DNA from 2 places in the Williamsia sp. SKLECPSW1 genome. Region 1 is predicted to be linked to the other one. Evidence: predicted binding sites of a transcription regulator. Region 1 holds the regulator's gene; the other holds the start of a gene.

Evidence for each region. Region 1 encodes LexA, which represses DNA repair genes until DNA is damaged. Its sites were predicted from a motif close to CGAACANNTGTTCG; they were not measured.
Region 2: the regulator LexA is predicted to act here: its motif matches at 6,631-6,644, upstream of ACXVUM_RS01215 (DUF222 domain-containing protein).

The regions. Positions count from the first base shown of each region.
Region 1 is NZ_JBTGLI010000002.1:491,738-500,677, reverse strand. Features, by position in the region: gene ACXVUM_RS18190 (putative PEP-binding protein) at 1-1,394, shown strand, start outside; gene ACXVUM_RS18185 (SDR family NAD(P)-dependent oxidoreductase) at 1,403-2,293, opposite strand; gene lexA (transcriptional repressor LexA) at 2,365-3,069, opposite strand; gene ACXVUM_RS18175 (LysM peptidoglycan-binding domain-containing protein) at 3,243-3,788, shown strand; gene nrdR (transcriptional regulator NrdR) at 3,993-4,487, shown strand; gene hrpA (ATP-dependent RNA helicase HrpA) at 4,458-8,492, opposite strand; gene ACXVUM_RS18160 (aminotransferase family protein) at 8,554-8,940, shown strand, end outside.
Region 2 is NZ_JBTGLI010000001.1:250,906-259,845, reverse strand. Features, by position in the region: gene ACXVUM_RS01245 (transketolase) at 1-879, opposite strand, end outside; gene ACXVUM_RS01240 (transketolase) at 876-1,580, opposite strand; gene ACXVUM_RS01235 (hypothetical protein) at 1,631-2,488, opposite strand; gene ACXVUM_RS01230 (hypothetical protein) at 2,544-3,107, opposite strand; gene ACXVUM_RS01225 (HhH-GPD-type base excision DNA repair protein) at 3,104-3,685, opposite strand; gene ACXVUM_RS01220 (sugar porter family MFS transporter) at 3,769-5,208, shown strand; gene ACXVUM_RS01215 (DUF222 domain-containing protein) at 5,294-6,586, opposite strand; gene ACXVUM_RS01210 (3' terminal RNA ribose 2'-O-methyltransferase Hen1) at 6,738-8,162, shown strand; gene ACXVUM_RS01205 (polynucleotide kinase-phosphatase) at 8,159-8,940, shown strand, end outside.

The sequences.
Region 1 (8,940 bases):
GTGCGGGTGAGCCCGCCCCGAACGCAGCGGTGGCGGCGACCGAGCAGTTCGCGGCCGTCTTCACCAAGCTCGGTGGGCTGATGGCCGAGCGGGTCACCGACCTGCACGACGTCCGGGACCGGGTGCTCGCGGAACTGGCGGGCGAGCCGGAGCCGGGTATCGCCCGCCCCGACCACCCCGTCGTCCTGTGTGCCGACGATCTCGCTCCCGCCGACACCTCCGGCCTCGATCCCGCGGTGGTGACGGCACTGGTCACACGGCTCGGCGGTCCCACCAGCCACACGGCGATCATCGCCCGGCAACTCGGGATCCCCTGCGTCGTGGCCGTGTCCGGCCTCGAGGGTGTCGCGGCGGGATCGACGGTCCTCGTCGACGGTGCGACCGGACGCATCACGGTCTCGCCCGACGACGCCACGGCGGCAGCGGCCGTCGAGGACTCCCGTCGTGTCGCCGCCGAGATCGCGCGGTGGAGCGGCCCCGGTCGAACCGCGGACGGCACCGAGGTCGCGATCCTCGCCAATGTCCAGGACGGCGCATCCGCGCGTTCGGCCACCGACCACCCGGTCACCGGCGTCGGCCTGTTCCGTACCGAACTCGCCTTCCTCGACCGCGCGTCGGAGCCCACCGTCGAGGAACAGACCGCGCTCTACGGCGAGGTCATCGATGCGTTCGCGACCGCGGCGGAGCCGGCGAAGATCGTCATCCGAACGCTGGACGCCGGGTCCGACAAGCCACTGGCGTTCGTCGACTCCGGCACGGAGGCCAACCCGGCGCTCGGGGTGCGGGGCCTACGGGTCGGTCGGCTGCACCCGGCCCTGCTCGACAACCAGCTCGACGCGATCGCCGAGGCCGCGCGTCGATCGGGCACGACACCCTGGGTGATGGCCCCCATGGTCGCCACCGCCGCCGAGGCACGCGCGTTCGCCGCGCAGGTCCGCGAGCGCGGTCTCGTCGCGGGCGTGATGATCGAGGTCCCGTCGGCGGCCCTGCTCGCCCCGGCGATCCTCGCCGAGGTCGACTTCGTGTCGATCGGTACGAACGACCTGACGCAGTACACGATGGCCGCGGACCGCATGTCCGCCGATCTGGCGACGCTGACCGACCCGTGGCAGCCCGCCGTGCTGACCCTCATCGACCGGGTGGCCGCCGCCGGCGCAGCGGTCGGCAAGCCGGTCGGGGTGTGCGGCGAGGCGGCCGCGGATCCGCTGCTCGCCTGCGTCCTCGTCGGGATGGGCGTCACGTCGCTGTCGAGTGCCCCGACGGCCGCGGCCGCGGTCGGTGCGGCTCTCGGGCGGGTGACACTGGAGACCTGCCGAGCAGCGGCCCGGGCCGTGCTGGCCACCGCCGATCCGGCCGACGCGCGCGCCGCGGCGACAACTGCGCTCGAGGGCTGACCCGCGACTCAGCGGTGAGACCGTACGCGCCCCGACCGGTTCTCGACCTGGGCCACCAGTGCGGACAACGTCGTGTCGCGCGCGAGCAGTGCGTCGGACACCGGGTTGACGACACCCCGCAGCGCCGAGACGCCGATCCACCGGCGCGGCACCTGGATCCGTGGCGCCCTGCTCTCGATGCCCGCGGCGACGGCGGTCGCCACGCGATCGGGATCGATCGGGCGCCGTAGCGGACCCGGGAACGCGCGGGCGACGAGATCTGTTGCCAGCGAGTCCTTCCCGAACGCCACATCGGCGATCGGCGTCCGAACCCACCCCGGATACAACACCCCGGCAGTGGCCCCGTGATGCCTCAGTTCGACGCGCAGGGCGCGTCCGATCTGCTCGACGGCTGCCTTCGTCGCGGCGTAGGGCGCGTTCACCATGCCGTTCAGGTAGGCGTAGGTCGAGGAGGTGACGAGCACGTGTCCACGCGCCTCGATCACCGCGGGGAGCGCCGCACGCACCGTGTTCCACACCCCGGTGAGGTTCACGGCGATCACCCGCTCGAACGTGCCGTCGGCGACGCTCGCCACGGTGTCGGCGGTGTCCCCGCTCGAGATGCCGGCGTTGGCGAATGCGACGTCGAGCCGACCCCATCGTGCGATCGCCGCGGCGACCGCCTCGTCCAGGTCGGACCGGACCGTGACGTCGCCGGAGCGGGAGACGACCCTGGAGTCGTCCATGCCTCGCGCGGCGTCCTGCACGGCCGTGAGCTCCAGGTCCACGAGGACCAGTCGGGCGCCGCGGTCGTACAGGGCCCGGGCGGTGGCGCGTCCGATGCCTCCCGCCGCACCGGTGACGAGCACGACTGCGCCGTCGAGGCTCAGCGGAGGTGTGCGGGCGGGGAGGGGCGCCATGTCGGTGTCCGATCTGCTGTGTGTCGACGGACCGGTCTCGGGCCCGCGCAGCATTCTGACATGCGGTCGGGTCAGATCCTCCGCATGACGGTCACGACCTTGCCCAGGATCACCGCGTCGTCACCGGGGATGGGGTCGAACTGCGGGTTGTGCGGCATCAGCCAGACGTGGCCGTCGGCGCGCTTGAAGGTCTTCACCGTCGCCTCGCCGTCGATCATGGCCGCGACGATCTCACCGTTGTCGGCGACGTTCTGCTGACGGACGACGACCCAGTCGCCGTCGCAGATGGCGGCCTCGATCATGGACTCACCGACCACGCGCAGCAGGAACAACGCTCCGTCGCCGACGAGTTCGCGGGGGAGGGGGAAGACGTCCTCGACGGCCTCCTCGGCCAGGATCGGCCCGCCGGCCGCGATCCGACCCAGGACGGGGACGAAGGTCGGCGTCGGCAACGGGGTGGCCCCGCTGTCGCCGCCGTCGCCGGGATCGTTCTCCTGGACGTTCACCGCCCGTGGGCGGTTGTGGTCCCGCTTGAGGAACCCCTTGCGTTCCAGGGTGCGCAGCTGGTGGGCGACCGACGAGGTCGAGGTCAGTCCGACGGCGTCGCCGATCTCACGGATGCTCGGCGGATACCCCCGCTCACGGACCGACTCACGGATGACGCGCAGCACCTCGAGCTGTCGCTCGGTCAGTGCGCTCTCGGCGGGGGCGGTCGTCTCGCCGGGGGTGATGGTCGTGTCGGACACGGTGTCCTCTCCTTCGCAGTGGCGGCGCATCACGGCGGTGTGCTCGTGTCGCGTCCGTGCATCTGTCCTGCTCGTAGCCCGACCGTAGTGCACCGGGTCACGACTTTCAAACATTTGTTCGACGGTGTGTCGACCCTGTCGGAGTGCCGTGGTAGAACTCGAACACACGTTCTTTCGAACGCCTGATCGAGAAGGAGATCGCGATGAGCCCGACCCTCATGGCCCCCGATGTCACCTCTGCCCGCGGGTCCGCCCGCGTCGCACCCGCCGGCCCCCGCACCGCCCGTCGGCACCCGGCGGATCCCCGGTCCCACCGCGGTGGTCGCGTCGCCGCCGTGGCACCGGCCGCACCGGCGGTCCGCCCGTCCACGGCGCGTCCGCACCGCCGGACCCCGGTCTCCGCGCGTCCGGTCGGCACCCCGTGCCGCGACGGGTCGGGCCGTGGCGGCACCGTCCGTCCCGCCCACGTCGGGTGGGGTGCCGCGCTCCTCGCCGGTCTCGCCCTCGCCGTGGCGGTGTGGGCCGTCGTGGTCGGCGGGTCGATGATCACCGCGGAGCACACGCCCGACGTGGTCGGCAGCAGCGTGGTCCACGTCCGCGGCGGCGAGTCGCTCAGCGCGCTGGCCGCACGCACCGTGCCGGATGCCCCGGTCTCGCAGGTCGTCGCCGACATCCGTGAGCTGAACCACCTGGGGGGATCGGCGCTCACGCCGGGACAACCGCTGCTCGCACCCCGCTACGCCCACTGACACCTCCGTCCCCCTCGGTCGGTGACGATGTACGCACTGCTCGGGTCGACGGTCGAGTGGCCTCTCCTGCTGCCCGACGCGGCCCCGACCACGTCGGCGTCCGCCCGGCCCCCGGTATCCTCGGCCGGTACGGATCATCCCGGTCCGCCCGGCACCGTGGCACCTGCTCACGCCGCCGGCCCGCCGACTTCCGAGGACGTCGCGATGCACTGCCCGTTCTGTCGCCACGAGGACACGCGTGTCGTGGACTCCCGTGTGGCCGACGAGGGTCAGGCCATCCGTCGGCGCCGCTCATGCTCCCAGTGCGGCCGCCGCTTCACCACCGTCGAGAGCGCCGTGCTCGCCGTGGTCAAGCGCAACGGGGTCACCGAGCCGTTCTCCCGGGAGAAGGTCATGCGCGGCGTGCGCCGCGCCTGCCAGGGACGCGCCGTCGACGAGGACCGTCTCGCACTCCTCGCACAACAGGTCGAGGACGCCGTGCGGGCGTCGGGCTCGGCCGAGATCCCCAGCAACGAGGTGGGACTGGCGATCCTCACACCTCTCCGCGAACTCGACGAGGTCGCCTACCTGCGCTTCGCCTCGGTCTACCGCTCCTTCGAGTCCGTCGAGGACTTCCAGCGCGAGATCGACGATCTGCGCGCGGCCGGCCACGTCGGTGCGAGCAGCGGCTCAGGCGGCCAGGGCGTCGATCGCCCGTAGGACCCGTTTCTCCGACACCGGGAACGCCGTCCCGATCCGCTCTGCGAACACACCCACGCGCAACTCCTCGACGAGCCAGTGCGCCTGCTCGTTCACCGCGTCCCGCCGTGTCGGTGAACACCGCGCGACTGTCACCGCCCAGTGGTCGACGACCCTCTCGACGATGTCGATGCCGCGATCGTCCTTCGCCGCCGACGCGGGGAGCCGTTGGAGGCGGACGACGACCGCGTCGAGGTATGCGCTCAGCCGCGGGCGGTGGTCGGCCGGCGTGTCGACGACGAACCCCGGGTGGACGAGCTCGGCAAGCTGCTCGCGGACGTCACGGGTCGCGCGGGTGTCGCCCAGGCGGGCGAGTTCGGCATGGATCGTCGGCAGACGCGTCATCGCATCCGCGGTGGAGGCGAGGATGGTGCGCGCGTCCCGGCCCGCGACGCCGGCGACCCGTGCGCGCAGGGCGGCGTAGGCATCCGGATCCCGGATGTCGTCGACGGATCCCGCCGCGTCGACGATGGCCGCGAGGGTGCAGTCGGCGAGCAGCGCGTCCAGCGTGGCGTAGGGACTCTGCGACAGGGCGAGGCGATGCGCCACCGGCAGATCCGTTGTCGCGGACTGCTTGAGCGGCGGGATGGACAGCTGGAGGAGGCGGAGTATCGCCCGACGGGTCGACGCGCGGGCCGCAGCGCGTGTCGTCTCGAGGACTGTCGTGACGCCACCGTCGACGACCCGCAGCGCCGGGTGACTGGTGACGGTCTGTCCCGCGACGACCTCGGTCACCTCGGGCGCGAGGACCCCGATCGTCTGCGCCGTCCAGGTGGATACGGTCGGCGCGGCCGGTGTGCGGGCGGTGGCGCCGGGCGTGCCGCCCGGGCGTCGTGGCGGGGTCGTCGTCTCGCGGAGCGCGGCGAGTGATGCGGCCTCGGTCAGGATGGCGCCGTCGTCGTCGACGGTGGCGAACCGCACCGCGAGGTGCGGTGGCAGCGCAGACGGGTCGAAGTCGTCCGCGGCGACGGGAACTCCGGTCAGGCGCGTGATCTCGCGCGCCAGTCCGGACGCGACCGGCTCGCTCCGCGGCGTCAGCGCCGCCATCGCCCTCGGGCCGACGTCTGCAGCGGGTCCGAGGCGCCGACGCACCGACTTCGGCAGGGTGCGGACCAGGGCGACCGCGAGGTCGTCGCGCAGTCCCGGTACCAGCCAGTCGAATCCGGCGGGGCGGATCCGGGGGAGCAGCTCTCGGGGGATCAGCACGGTGATGCCGTCGTGGGTGCTGCCGGGGGAGAACCGGTAGACCAGCCGCAACCGCGCCTCGCCCTGTTGCCAGACGTCGGGGAACTCCCCGGCCGACACCGCTGATGTGTCCGTGACGTCGTCACGGGTGAGGTCGAGCTGCGTCGGGTCGTCCCGGCGGGCGCGCTTCCACCAGGTGTCGAAGTGGGCCGCCGAGACGACCTCGGCCGGGATGCGTGCGTCGTAGAAGTCGTAGAGCTGGTCGTCACCGATCACGAGATCACCGCGCCGTGCGCGATCCTCGAGCTCGCGCGCCTCGTCGAGCAGATCGCGGTTGTGGGCGAAGAACTCGTGGCGGGTCCGCCAGTCGCCCTCGACGAGCGCCCGGCGGATGAACAGGTCACGAGAGGTCTCGGGATCGATCCGGCCGTAGGGGACCGCGCGGCGCGTCACGAGCGGTACCCCGTAGAGGGTGACACGCTCCCAGGCCATCGCCGATCCCCGTTTGGCAGACCAGTGCGGCTCGCTGTACTGCCGCTTCACGAGGTCCCCGGCCAGCCGCTCGGCCCATTCCGGTTCGATCCCCGCGACGGTGCGGGCGAACAACCGTGACGTCTCGACCACCTCACCGGCCATGACGAACCGGGGTGGCTTCTTCGCCAGTCCCGAGCCGGGGAAGACGACGAACTTCGTCCCCCGCGCGCCCAGGAACTCGCGGGTGTCACCCTCCCGTACCCCGATCTGCCCGAGCAGACCCGCCAACACCGACTGGTGCACGGCTGCCGGCGAGGGCTCGGCGTCGTGGTCACCGGACGGATGCGTCACCGTCCAGCCCTTCTCGGTGACGATGCGCTCGAGTTGCCCGACGAGGTCCCGCCACTCCCGGATCCGCAGCCAGTGCAGGAACTCCCTGGCGCACTGCCGTCGGAACTGATTGCCCGACAACTCCCGTCGTTGCTCCTCGAGGTGGCGCCACAGCGCGAGGATCGACAGGAAGTCCGATCCGGCCACGGTGAACCGCGCGTGCATCTCGTCGGCGGCCTGCCGGTGCTCCGCGGGGCGCTCACGCACGTCCGGCAACGACAGCGCCGCGACGATGACCAGCACCTCGTAGAGGACACCCTGCTCGTGTGCGGCGACGACCATCCGCGCCCATCGGGGTTCGATGGGCAGGCTCGCGATGTCGCGACCGACGGGGGTGAGGGTGCGGTCGTCGCCGCGCCCGCGCAGCGCGCCGAGCTCCTCGAGCAGCCCGACACCATCGCGGATGGCGCGGGTGTCAGGAGGATCGATGAAGGGGAACCGCGCCACGTCCCCCAGGTCGAGGTCGGCCATGGTGAGGATGACCGAGGCCAGGTTGGTACGCAGGATCTCCGGGTCGGTGAACGCCGGGCGCGCCTCGAAGTCGTCCTCGGAGTACAGCCGGATGCAGATGCCGTCGGCGACGCGGCCGCATCGACCGGAACGCTGTCGCGCCGACGCCTGCGAGACGGGTTCGACCGGGAGGCGTTGGACCTTGGTGCGGGTCGAGTACCGCGAGATGCGGGCGGTGCCGACGTCGACGACGTAGCGGATGCCGGGGACGGTCAACGATGTCTCGGCGACGTTGGTGGACAACACGATCCGCCGTCCCGAGCTACGCGAGAACACGCGGTTCTGTTCACCGGTCGACAGACGCGAGTAGAGGGGGAGCACCTCCTCGTCGGGATGGGATCGGCGCAGTGCGTCCGCGGTGTCACGGATCTCGCGCTCGGTGGCGAGGAAGACGAGGACGTCACCGGGGCCCTCGCGGCGCAGCTCACTCACCGCGGCCGTGATGCCCTGGATCTGGTCGAGATCGAGATGGTCGGGTCCGTCGCCGTTCGACCCGTCCCCGTCGGACTCGACCACGAGCGGGCGGTAGCGCACCTCGACGGGGAAGGTGCGCCCGGACACCGAGATCACCGGAACCGGGGCGTCGTCGGTGGCGAAGTGCTCGGCGAAACGGCCGGGATCGATCGTCGCGGAGGTGATGATGACCTTCAGGTCGGGTCGACGCGGCAGCAGTTGCTTGAGGTAGCCGAGGATGAAGTCGATGGTGAGGCTGCGTTCGTGCGCCTCGTCGACGATGATCGTGTCGTAGGCGCGGAGCAGCCGGTCCCGGGACAGTTCGGCGAGCAGGATGCCGTCGGTCATCACCTTCACGAGCGTGTCCGCAGTCGCGCGGTCGTCGAAACGTACCGCGTAGCCCACGGCCGCACCGAGTTCGGTACCGGTCTCCTCGGCGATGCGCGCAGCGACCGACCGTGCTGCGATGCGGCGTGGTTGGGTGTGGCCGATCGAGCCCCGCACACCCCGCCCGAGTTCGAGGCAGATCTTCGGCAACTGGGTCGTCTTCCCGGATCCGGTCTCGCCGGCGACGACCACCACCTGGTGCGCCGCGATGGCGTCCCGCAGTTCGTCGCGCGCCGCGGACACGGGCAGTTCCGGGGGGTACGTGATCGCCGGGACCAGGGAACGTCGTCGGGTCAGTCGCTCGACGGCGCGGTCGGCGTCACGCTGCAACCGGGCGCGGTCGTCGTCGGTGCGGGCGCGCCGGGCGCGGTGTCGGAGCCGATGGGCGTCGACGATCGTCACGTCGTCGTCGGCGACGGGGACGGGGACGATCGTCACGTCGTCGTCGGCGACGGGGAGGGGTACGGCGTCGGGGTCGGGTCGGCCCGGGGCCGCATCGCGGTCACCCCGGGGTCGACCACGGCCGCGTCGCGAACGGCGCGCCGGACGTGCGGACTGCTCGGGCATGGTCTCCTCAGGATATTCGCCCCCGGTCGATGGCCTCCGCCCCGGCGGGCATGATGAGTCCATGACGTCGACTCTGTGGCACGGTTTCGCCGACATGGGCGCGGTCGGCGAGAGCGGGCCCTTCGCCATCGCGAGCGGTTCGGGCACCCGCATCACCGACACCCACGGGCGTGAGTACATCGACGCCACCGCCGGTCTGTGGTTCACCAATGTCGGTCACGGGCGTGCCGCGATCGCGGATGCGGTCGCCGCGCAGTTGCGGACGGTGGCGCACGTGTCGGGATTCGGTGACGTGATGCCCGCGGTCACCATCGATCTCGCCGACCGACTCGGCGGCCTCGCGCCGATCCCGGGCAGCAAGGTCTTCTTCACCTCCGGCGGCAGCGATTCGGTCGACTCGGCCGCGAAGCTGGCGCGGCGGTACTGGCACGAGATGGGTCGGGCCGAG
Region 2 (8,940 bases), on a different contig from region 1:
GCCGGCGTCGAGGCCGGCGGAGGCGATGTGCTCGTCGGGTGTGCCGTAGCGCCGGTTCTCCTCGCGGTCGAACCCGAGCGCGAGCAGCCGGTGCGGCCGGTCGACCAGCGCCGCACCGACCTCCTGGCTCGACGTGCCCCGAAGATAGGGCTCCAGCAGGACCACGTCGGGCACGGGGCCGACGACGCCGCGCAACCCGGCGGCGTCGAACGGTCGGACGGTGGCGGTGTACACGACGGTCGGGTCGAGATCACTGCTCACGGCAAGGCTTTCGGCAGCCGCGAGGGCCGCGTCGAGGAGCGGGCCGACGACCACCATGACCAGTGCCCCGGATCCCCGACGGGCCACGTGCAGTGCCGGGGTGCCCACGTCGAACGAGCGGGAGTTCTGCTGCGCGGTCACCCGGATGTAGTGCCGCCCGCGCCGTCGATGTGCGGTCCGGAGGAGTTGCTCGACCTCGTCGGCCGTCCCGGGGACGTGCACGGAGAACCCCGGCACGGCTGCCATGAGGGCGATGTCGGCGTCGGTCCGATGGGTGCGTCCCATCGACGCCATGTCCACGGATCCGCCTGTCGAGACCAGCAGCCCGTCGACGTCCTGGTGGCCGAAGCCGAGTTTGACCTGTTCGTAGGCACGTTCGACGAGGAACGGCGCGAACGTGTGGACGATGGGGAACATCCCGGCCAGGGACATGCCCGCCGCGGCGTCGACGAGGAGTTGTTCGCGGATGCCGACGTTCACGACGCGGTCGGGGCGCAGGTCGGCGTCGCGGGCGAACCACTGGCCGGCGATCTCCGCGTAGAGGATCGCCGTCTCGGGGTCCTCGTCGACCAGGGACAGTGCCGTCTCGGCGAATCGGGTGCGCGGGTCGGCGGTCATGCGTCTTTCCTCTCGACCACGGCGGACACGAAGACGGGACGGCCGGGGCGCTCGGTCAGTGCGGTGCGGATGGCGTCGTGGTCGTGCCCGTCGACCTCGCTGACCGCCCAGCCCTCGAGGGCGAACCGCGACGGCAGGCGACCGGGGCGATTGTGTGTGGACGACGCGTTGTCGATCGCCACGACGGTGAGGTTGTCGAGCCCACGGGCTCCCGCGAACGCGATGGCCTCGTCGTTGGATCCCTCGTCGAGTTCGGCGTCACCGACGAGGACGTACACGTGGGCGTGGCTGCCGCGGGATCGCAGGGCCGTGCAGGTGCCCACCGCCATGGGCAGGCCGTGTCCGAGCGACCCGGCACCGATCTCGACCCCGGGGACCAGGGTGCGGTCGGGGTGACCGCCGAGGGGTGAGTCGTAGGACATCCAGTCGTCCAACCATGCGTCCGGGAACCAGCCGTGCGCGGCGAGGACTGCGTAGAACGCCGTGGGGCCGTGACCCTTCGAGAGGTAGAAACGGTCCCGGTCGGGGTCGGCGGGGTGATCGGGGGAGGAGCGCAGGACATCGTGGTGGAGTACCCACACCACGTCGAGCGTGGAGGTGGCTGCGGGTGAGTGCTTCTCGTCGCCGGTCATCCGGGCCATGAGTGCGGGTAGGTCGTCGTAGCCGAACCGGGGTGCGGTGGTTCTGGTCTCGGTGGTCATGTGACCACCCTCTGACTTCGAGTTCACTCGAAGTCAAGGATTGCTACCGTTCAGTCGTGCGCGTGCCCGTTGATCTCGTGCGCTCGGCCGGCGCCGCGGGTGAGCCGCTTCGGCAGGCGCCCGGCGAGTTCACCGAGCGGGGTCACGGCGTCGTTGAGCACGTCGACCGCGTCGCGCAGTTCGTGCACGGTCTCCTGGATGGCGACGATGCTCGGCGCGAGCTGTCCGATGACATCGGTCAGCTCGGAGATGCGTTCGATCGGCCCGCCCGGTGCGATCACCCGCTCCACGGCGCCGTTCTCGCCGACGAGCTGGTCGAGCAGTCCGCCGTCGGCGACGAGGCGGTCGATGATGCCGCCCTCCTCGGTCATCTTGTTGAGCAGTCCGTCCTCGGCGGTGAGCTTGTCGACGATCCCGCCCTCACTGGTGAGGCGTTCGAGGATGCCCTCGTTCTCGGTGAACTGGTCGATGACGCCGCCCTTGCGGCTCAAACGGTCGAGCGGCCCTCCGGCGGCGGTGAGCCGGATGAGGATCCCGTTCTCCTCGGCCATCTGGTCGAGGAGGCCGCCGTCGGCGGTGAGCTTCTCCAGTGAACCGTCGCGGGCGGTGAGCCGGTCGACGACGCCGCCGTCGGCGAGCAGTCGGTCGAGCGGTCCGCCGGGGGCGAGGATGCGACCGAAGGGACGGTCGGGGCCGAGGAGTTCTGCGAGCTGGCCGATCAGCTGCAACGGCGTGCGGGCGGAGAACGACGTGTCGTCCTCGACACCGAGCGCGGAGTTCACCTCGTGCGCGACGTTCTCCATGGTCAGGCGGGCGATGGTGACACCCGATTCCACCGCTGCGAGGGCGACACCCGTCGCGGCGAACCCGATCCGCAGAGGGAGTTCGACGGCGACCTTCACATCCATGGATGACAGCGTAGGCCATCGAGATGTGACGTAGACCGCTCCTCCGGGGCTTCGCTCAGGACGCCGGGCAAGCCTCGACGGGCACCGGGAGGCTCAGCGGCTGTGCCTCCGCGAACGAGAAGGTGACCCGGACGTTCTTGCCCGGACGGACCGACGGGTCGATGCCCGTGAAGGTCGTGACGATGCCCGACGGAGCCCCGGACTGGGTCCGGGTGGACGTCAGTGAGCCCGCGACCGGGATCTCGTGCGGTCCGCCGGGCTCGATGGACACGGTCTGGACGTCGTCCGCGCGAATCTCGGTGAGACGGTCGGCCGAGGTGGTCGATCGGTTCGTGACCACGAACTCGAGCGTCGCGCGGTCACCGGTCTGCGCCGCACAGTCGGAGCCGCGGAACTCCGGGACGATGTAGGCGTCGCTCACCGCGATGTCCCCGCTGTTCCCGTTGGTCCCGCGGTTGCTCGAACCGGTGGCGCTGTCGTCGCCGCACGCCGCGGCGAGGAGCGCCACGGAGACGACTCCCGCCGTGCAGAGCGACCGCGCACCGCGGTGCCGGGTGGCGGGTGCGACGGCGATGGTGGTCGAACGCGAGGACGGTGCGGGGGCGGTCGGTTGCGTCATTCCTGCACGGTAGCTGCCGCCTTCGCGGCGGCCTTCTTCTGTTTCTTGAACTCCCGCACCTTGGTCAACGACTCCTCGTCGACGACGTCGGCGACCGAGCGGAAGCCCTTCTTGCCGTAGTCACCGACCGCGGCCGTCCAGCCGCGGGGCTTCACGTCGAGCTGTTTGGCCAGCAGGGCGGTGAAGATCTTGGCCTTCTGTTCGCCGAAGCCGGGCAGTGCCTGCACGCGGTCGACGAGGTCCTTGCCCGACGTCGCCTCGGTCCAGATGCGCGTGGTGTCGCCGTCGTACTCGGCCACGACCGTCGAGGCGAGCGCCTGCAGCCGCTGGGCCATGGACCGTCCGTACCGGTGGATCGCCGGCGGGGTGGCACAGAGGTCGGCGAAGCGTTCGGGGTCGGCGACCGCGATCTCCGCCGGGTCCAGGGTGCCGAATCTCTCCAGGATCTTGGCGGGTCCGGCGAAGGCGCGCTCCATCGGGAACTGTTGGTCGAGAAGCATGCCCGCGAGAAGCGCGAACGGGTCCGTCGACAACAGTTCGTCGGCGGCGGGGTCCTGGGCAATGCGCAGCGTCACCATGGCGTGATCGTAATGCGGCCCGCGGGGTACTTCGGCCGGAGTAGCGTCGCCACCGCAGCGACGCGATCGAGACGAGGCAGGCGATGAGCACCACGACACGTTCCTCCGGCACCGACCAGCACGTCGCGAAGGTCATCGGTGTGACCGTCGCCGCGGCCGTCGGCGGCTTCCTCTTCGGGTTCGACAGCTCGGTGGTCAACGGCGCCGTCGACTCCATCCAGGGCCACTTCGGTCTCGGTGAGTTCATGAAGGGCTTCGCCGTCGCGGTCGCCCTGCTCGGCTGCGCGTTCGGTGCGTGGTTCGCGGGACGTCTCGCCGACATGTGGGGACGCAAGCGGGTCATGCTGCTCGGGTCGTTCCTGTTCACCATCTCCTCCATCGGGACCGGATTCGCGTGGAGCATCCCGGATCTGATCATCTGGCGGATCCTCGGCGGTCTCGGGATCGGTATCGCGTCCGTCATCGCACCCGCGTACATCGCGGAGATCTCGCCTGCCCGGTTCCGTGGCGCACTCGGGTCGATGCAACAGCTGGCGATCACCATCGGCATCTTCGTCGCGTTGCTCTCGGACGCACTGCTCGCCGACAACGCGGGGACTGCGTCCAGCGACTTCTGGTTCGGCATCGAGGCCTGGCGGTGGATGTTCTTCGTCGGTGTCATCCCGGCGCTGGTCTACGGGTTCCTCGCGCTGCTGATCCCCGAGTCGCCCCGGTATCTCGTCGGCAATCACCTCGACGAGGAGGCCGCTCGCATCCTGCGCGACGTGACCGGTGAGGCCGAACCCCTGAAGAGGGTCAAGGAGATCCGGCTGACGCTGCGTCGCGAGTCGAAGGTGTCGCTCGGCGACATCCGGGGCAACTCCTTCGGCCTGCACCCCCTGGTGTGGGTGGGCATCTGGATCGCGATCCTCCAGCAGTTCGTCGGGATCAACGCGATCTTCTACTACTCGACCACGCTCTGGAAGTCGGTGGGCTTCAGCGAGAGTCAGTCCTTCCAGACCTCGGTCATCACCGGTGTCATCAACGTCGTGATGACGTTCGGTGCGATCCTGTTCGTCGATCGCATCGGTCGGCGACTGCTGCTGAAGATCGGCTCCGTGGGCATGTTCGCGGGCCTGGTGTTGGCTGCCATCGCATTCACCCAGCAGCAGGGCAGCGGCGACGACGTCACCCTGCCGGGGCACTGGGGTGTCATCGCCCTGATCGGCGCCAACCTCTTCGTCGTCGCGTTCGCGGCGACCTGGGGCCCCGTCATGTGGGTGATGCTCGGTGAGATGTTCCCGAACCGCATCCGCGGCGTCGCGCTCGGCGTGTGCACGGCGATGAACTGGATCGCGAACTTCACCATCTCCCTGCTGTTCCCGCAGGTCAGCCAGAGCCTCGGCCTGGCGTACGTCTACGGGTTCTTCGCCTTCTGTGCACTGATCTCGTATTTCTACGTGCAGTTCAAGGTTCCCGAGACCAACGGCATCGAACTCGAGGACATGGGGCGCGAGCCCGAGGCCGAGAAGACCACGGTCTGAACCGATCGCGCCGCGATCACACTGTGGAGTTGTCAAGGTGCTGATGCGGTCCCGCGGGTGGGCGGGTGCTGGGAAGTGTTGTCGGTCAGGCGGCTGTGGCGTCGAGTCGTAGGGTGCGTCGGTTGTAGGCGGGTTGTGGTTCGCGGCGTGGGTCCACCGACGCGGTTGGTCGGATCCAGGGGTGTCGGTCGGAACCCATGACGATCTCCCACCCCTGCTGATGCACCGCGACGTGGCAGGTCCGGCACAGCAGACACCCGTTGTCACACGTCGTCGCCCCACCCTGTGAGTGGAAGATGATGTGGTGGACGTCGGTCCACGACGCGGGATCCCCGCACTTGATGCAGCACTGATCACGCGCCACGATGGCTTTGCGGGTGCGGCCGGTGAACAGTCGCGCCGCGGGTGAGATGTCGACCGGAGCGGCGTCGACATCGACCGCGATGCGGGTGACCGAGGCGTCGCACGCCAGCAGCGACACCGCCTGATCGGACACACTGCCCATCCACTGCAGGTGCGCCGGCCCGGAGGGCGTGATCCCACAACACTCGGTGTCCGTGGCGGGGATGGTCAGCAGGACCTCGGTCTTCGCAGGCGCCACCAGGCCACCATCACCGAGGGCCCGGGATGCCGCTTCGACCACCTGAACGAACGCGTCGGCGCGGCGTTGGGCCGCCGACCTCGGATCCGGCGTCCCGTCCGGGAGTGGCTTCGGGCGGGATGCCTTGTCGATGCAGGAGATCAACCTCTCCCCGGTCACGACATCGAGATCGAAGGACCCGGTGAGCCGTCCGTCGTCGCGTTGGGTCCAGGACACCTCGTTGAGCGTGCTGTCTTCGGCGACCGGGGTCACTGTCTCCTCCCCATCGTCGCCGGGCTCAGGCTGGTGCTCGAGTGCGATCGCTCGTGCCCGGTCGGCTATCTCCACCGGCGACCGCCCTGCGAGGGCGTGCCCGATCAGGAGCGTCTCCGTCTCGACCGCGAGCTCCGACCCGAGTGGCGAGCGGGTCCGGACCGCGACGTGACGTACCCCGCGGGCGATGGCGTCGGCGAACTCCGCCGAGATCGACCCGTCCCGCACATGCCGAGCCAGCACCGGCAGATGCATGATCGCCCGCCCGAGCCGGATCGCCCGCGACGCCACCACCGGAACACACCCGTGGCGGCGCAGCAGTTCGCGCACCGACATCCCGAATCGCTTCGCCGTGCCCCGGCTTTCGATCTCCCCGGTCAGCGCGGCCAGCACACCGTCCGCAGCGTTACGTGCCGCGACCGCCGCACGCACCCCCGCCAGCAGCACGTCATCGTCCGCGGGCATGGTGCAGTCGCGAACGGCATCAGCGAGACGGTCGACCGCCTCCACCACGGAATCGAACATACATTCGACTCTACCGCCTACCGTTCAGACGTCAAGGGCAAATCGGAACAAATGTGCGATTCACTTCGGCGTAGGACCACCGGCCGGCGCGAGGCCTCGACGCGGCGAATATCAGCGGCGCCGGAACCGTACGGTCCTGCAGACTGTCGGGATGCTCATCTCCGTCACGGCGCACCGATCGCCGGCGCTGACGACGCCGTCAGACCTCGGGTTCCTGCTCCACAAGCACCCGGACCGCGCCCAGTCGTTCCCGGTCTACGGCGGGGTCGCGCACGTCTTCTACCCCGAGGTCAGCGACTCCCTCTGCACCGCAACTCTTCTGGTCGAGGTCGATCCCGTCGCACTGGTACGGGGTCGGGGATCGGCTCGCGACGGGTTCGTGCTCGGCCAGTACGTGAACGATCGCCCCTACGTGGCGTCGTCGCTGCTCGCGGTGGCGATGGGGAAGGTCTTCCGCTCTGCGCTCAACGGTCGCTGCGACGCACGTCCGGAACTCGTCGACACGGCACTCGACCTCACGGTGACGATCCCGGTCGTCCCCGGTGACGACGCGACGGTACGGCGGATGTTCGAGCCCGTCGGATGGGCGGTCACCACGTCGTCAATCCCGCTGGACCCCCAGCGACCGGAATGGGGTGAGGCGCCGTCGGTCTCGCTGAACCTGACCGGGAGCATGCGTCTGCGCGAGGCACTGAGCCACCTGTACGTGCTGCTGCCGGCGCTCGACGACACGAAGCACTACTGGGTGGGCGACGCCGAGGTCGACAAGCTGGTCCGGACGGGATCGGGGTGGCTCGCCGCGCACCCGGAGAATCGGTGGATCTCGCACAGGTATCTCGCGCACCAGCGCGATCTGACGGACAGCGCGGTGGCCCGGCTGGTCGAACTCGACGACGGGACGCCCGACGAGGCCACACCGGTCGACCCGCCCGTCGAGGACACCCGTGACACCCGCCCGTTGGTACGACGTCGGCACGACGCGGTGCTGGACGTCGTGGCGGCCGTCGCGCCGTCGTCGGTGGTGGATCTCGGATGCGGGCAGGGAGCGCTCCTGCGACGGTTGTTGCCGATGCAGGGGATCGATCGTGTCATCGGCACCGATGTCTCCGACTCCGCGCTCGCCACCGCGGCGAACCGCTTGCACGTCGATCAGATGACCGAGCGGCAGGCCGACCGGTTGTCGCTGTACCTGTCATCGCTGATGTACGTCGACGAGCGACTCGAGGGGATGGACATGGCGATCCTCATGGAGGTCGTCGAACACATCGACCCGGACCGTCTACCGGAGGCCGTGGCGTCGGTGTTCGGGTCGATGCGACCGCGCCACGTGGTGGTGACGACGCCGAACGTCGAACACAACGTCCGCTACCCGTCGTTGTACCCCAATGGTTTCCGACACGGTGATCACCGGTTCGAGTGGACGCGGGCGGAGTTCGACGAGTGGGTGCGCGCGACCGGGGACCTCTACGGCTACGACGCCGCCATCACCCCGGTCGGCGACGTCGACGAGACCGCCGGGCCGCCCACCCAGATGGCGGTCTTCCACATCCGCGAACGTCAGGAGGTGACACGATGAGCGACCTCGAGATCCCCGAGCTGTGCCTCGTCGTCCTCGTCGGCATCACCGGGTCCGGCAAGTCCACTTTCGCCGCGACGCATTTCCGGCCGACGGAGGTGATCTCCAGCGACACCTGTCGCGCACTGGTCGCCGACGACCCGACCGACCAGGCCGCGACCGCCGACGCATTCGAGGTGCTCGAGTACATCGCGGCGAAGCGGCTCGGGCGCGGACTGCTGACCGTCGTGGACGCGACGAGCGTCCAGGCGTCGGCGCGGAAGTCGCTGGTCGAGCTGGCACGAAGCCACGACGTCCTGCCCGTCGCGGTGGTCCTCGACGTGCCGGTCGCGGTGGCACTGCAGCGCACCGAGTCCCGGACCGACCGGGACCTCTCGCCCCGCGTCGTGACCCGACAGCACGATCAGCTGCGTCGATCCCTCCGCTCCCTGAAGCGGGAGGGTTTCCGGACCGTCCACGTCCTCGACGGCGTCGAGGCGATCGACGACGCGTCCATCACCCGTACCCGTCTGTTCAACGACCGCCGTGACGACCACGGACCGTTCGACATCGTCGGCGACGTGCACGGGTGTCGGGAGGAGCTGGAGGACCTCCTCGTCCGGCTCGGCTACACGATCGTCCGGGACGGATCGGGTCGCGCCGTCGATGCCGTGCACCCGGATTCGCGTCGCGTCCTGTTCGTCGGTGACCTCGTCGATCGCGGTCCCGACTCGGTCGGTGTGCTGCGTCTGGCCATGGGGATGGTCGGCGCCGGCCACGCCCTCTGCGTGACGGGGAA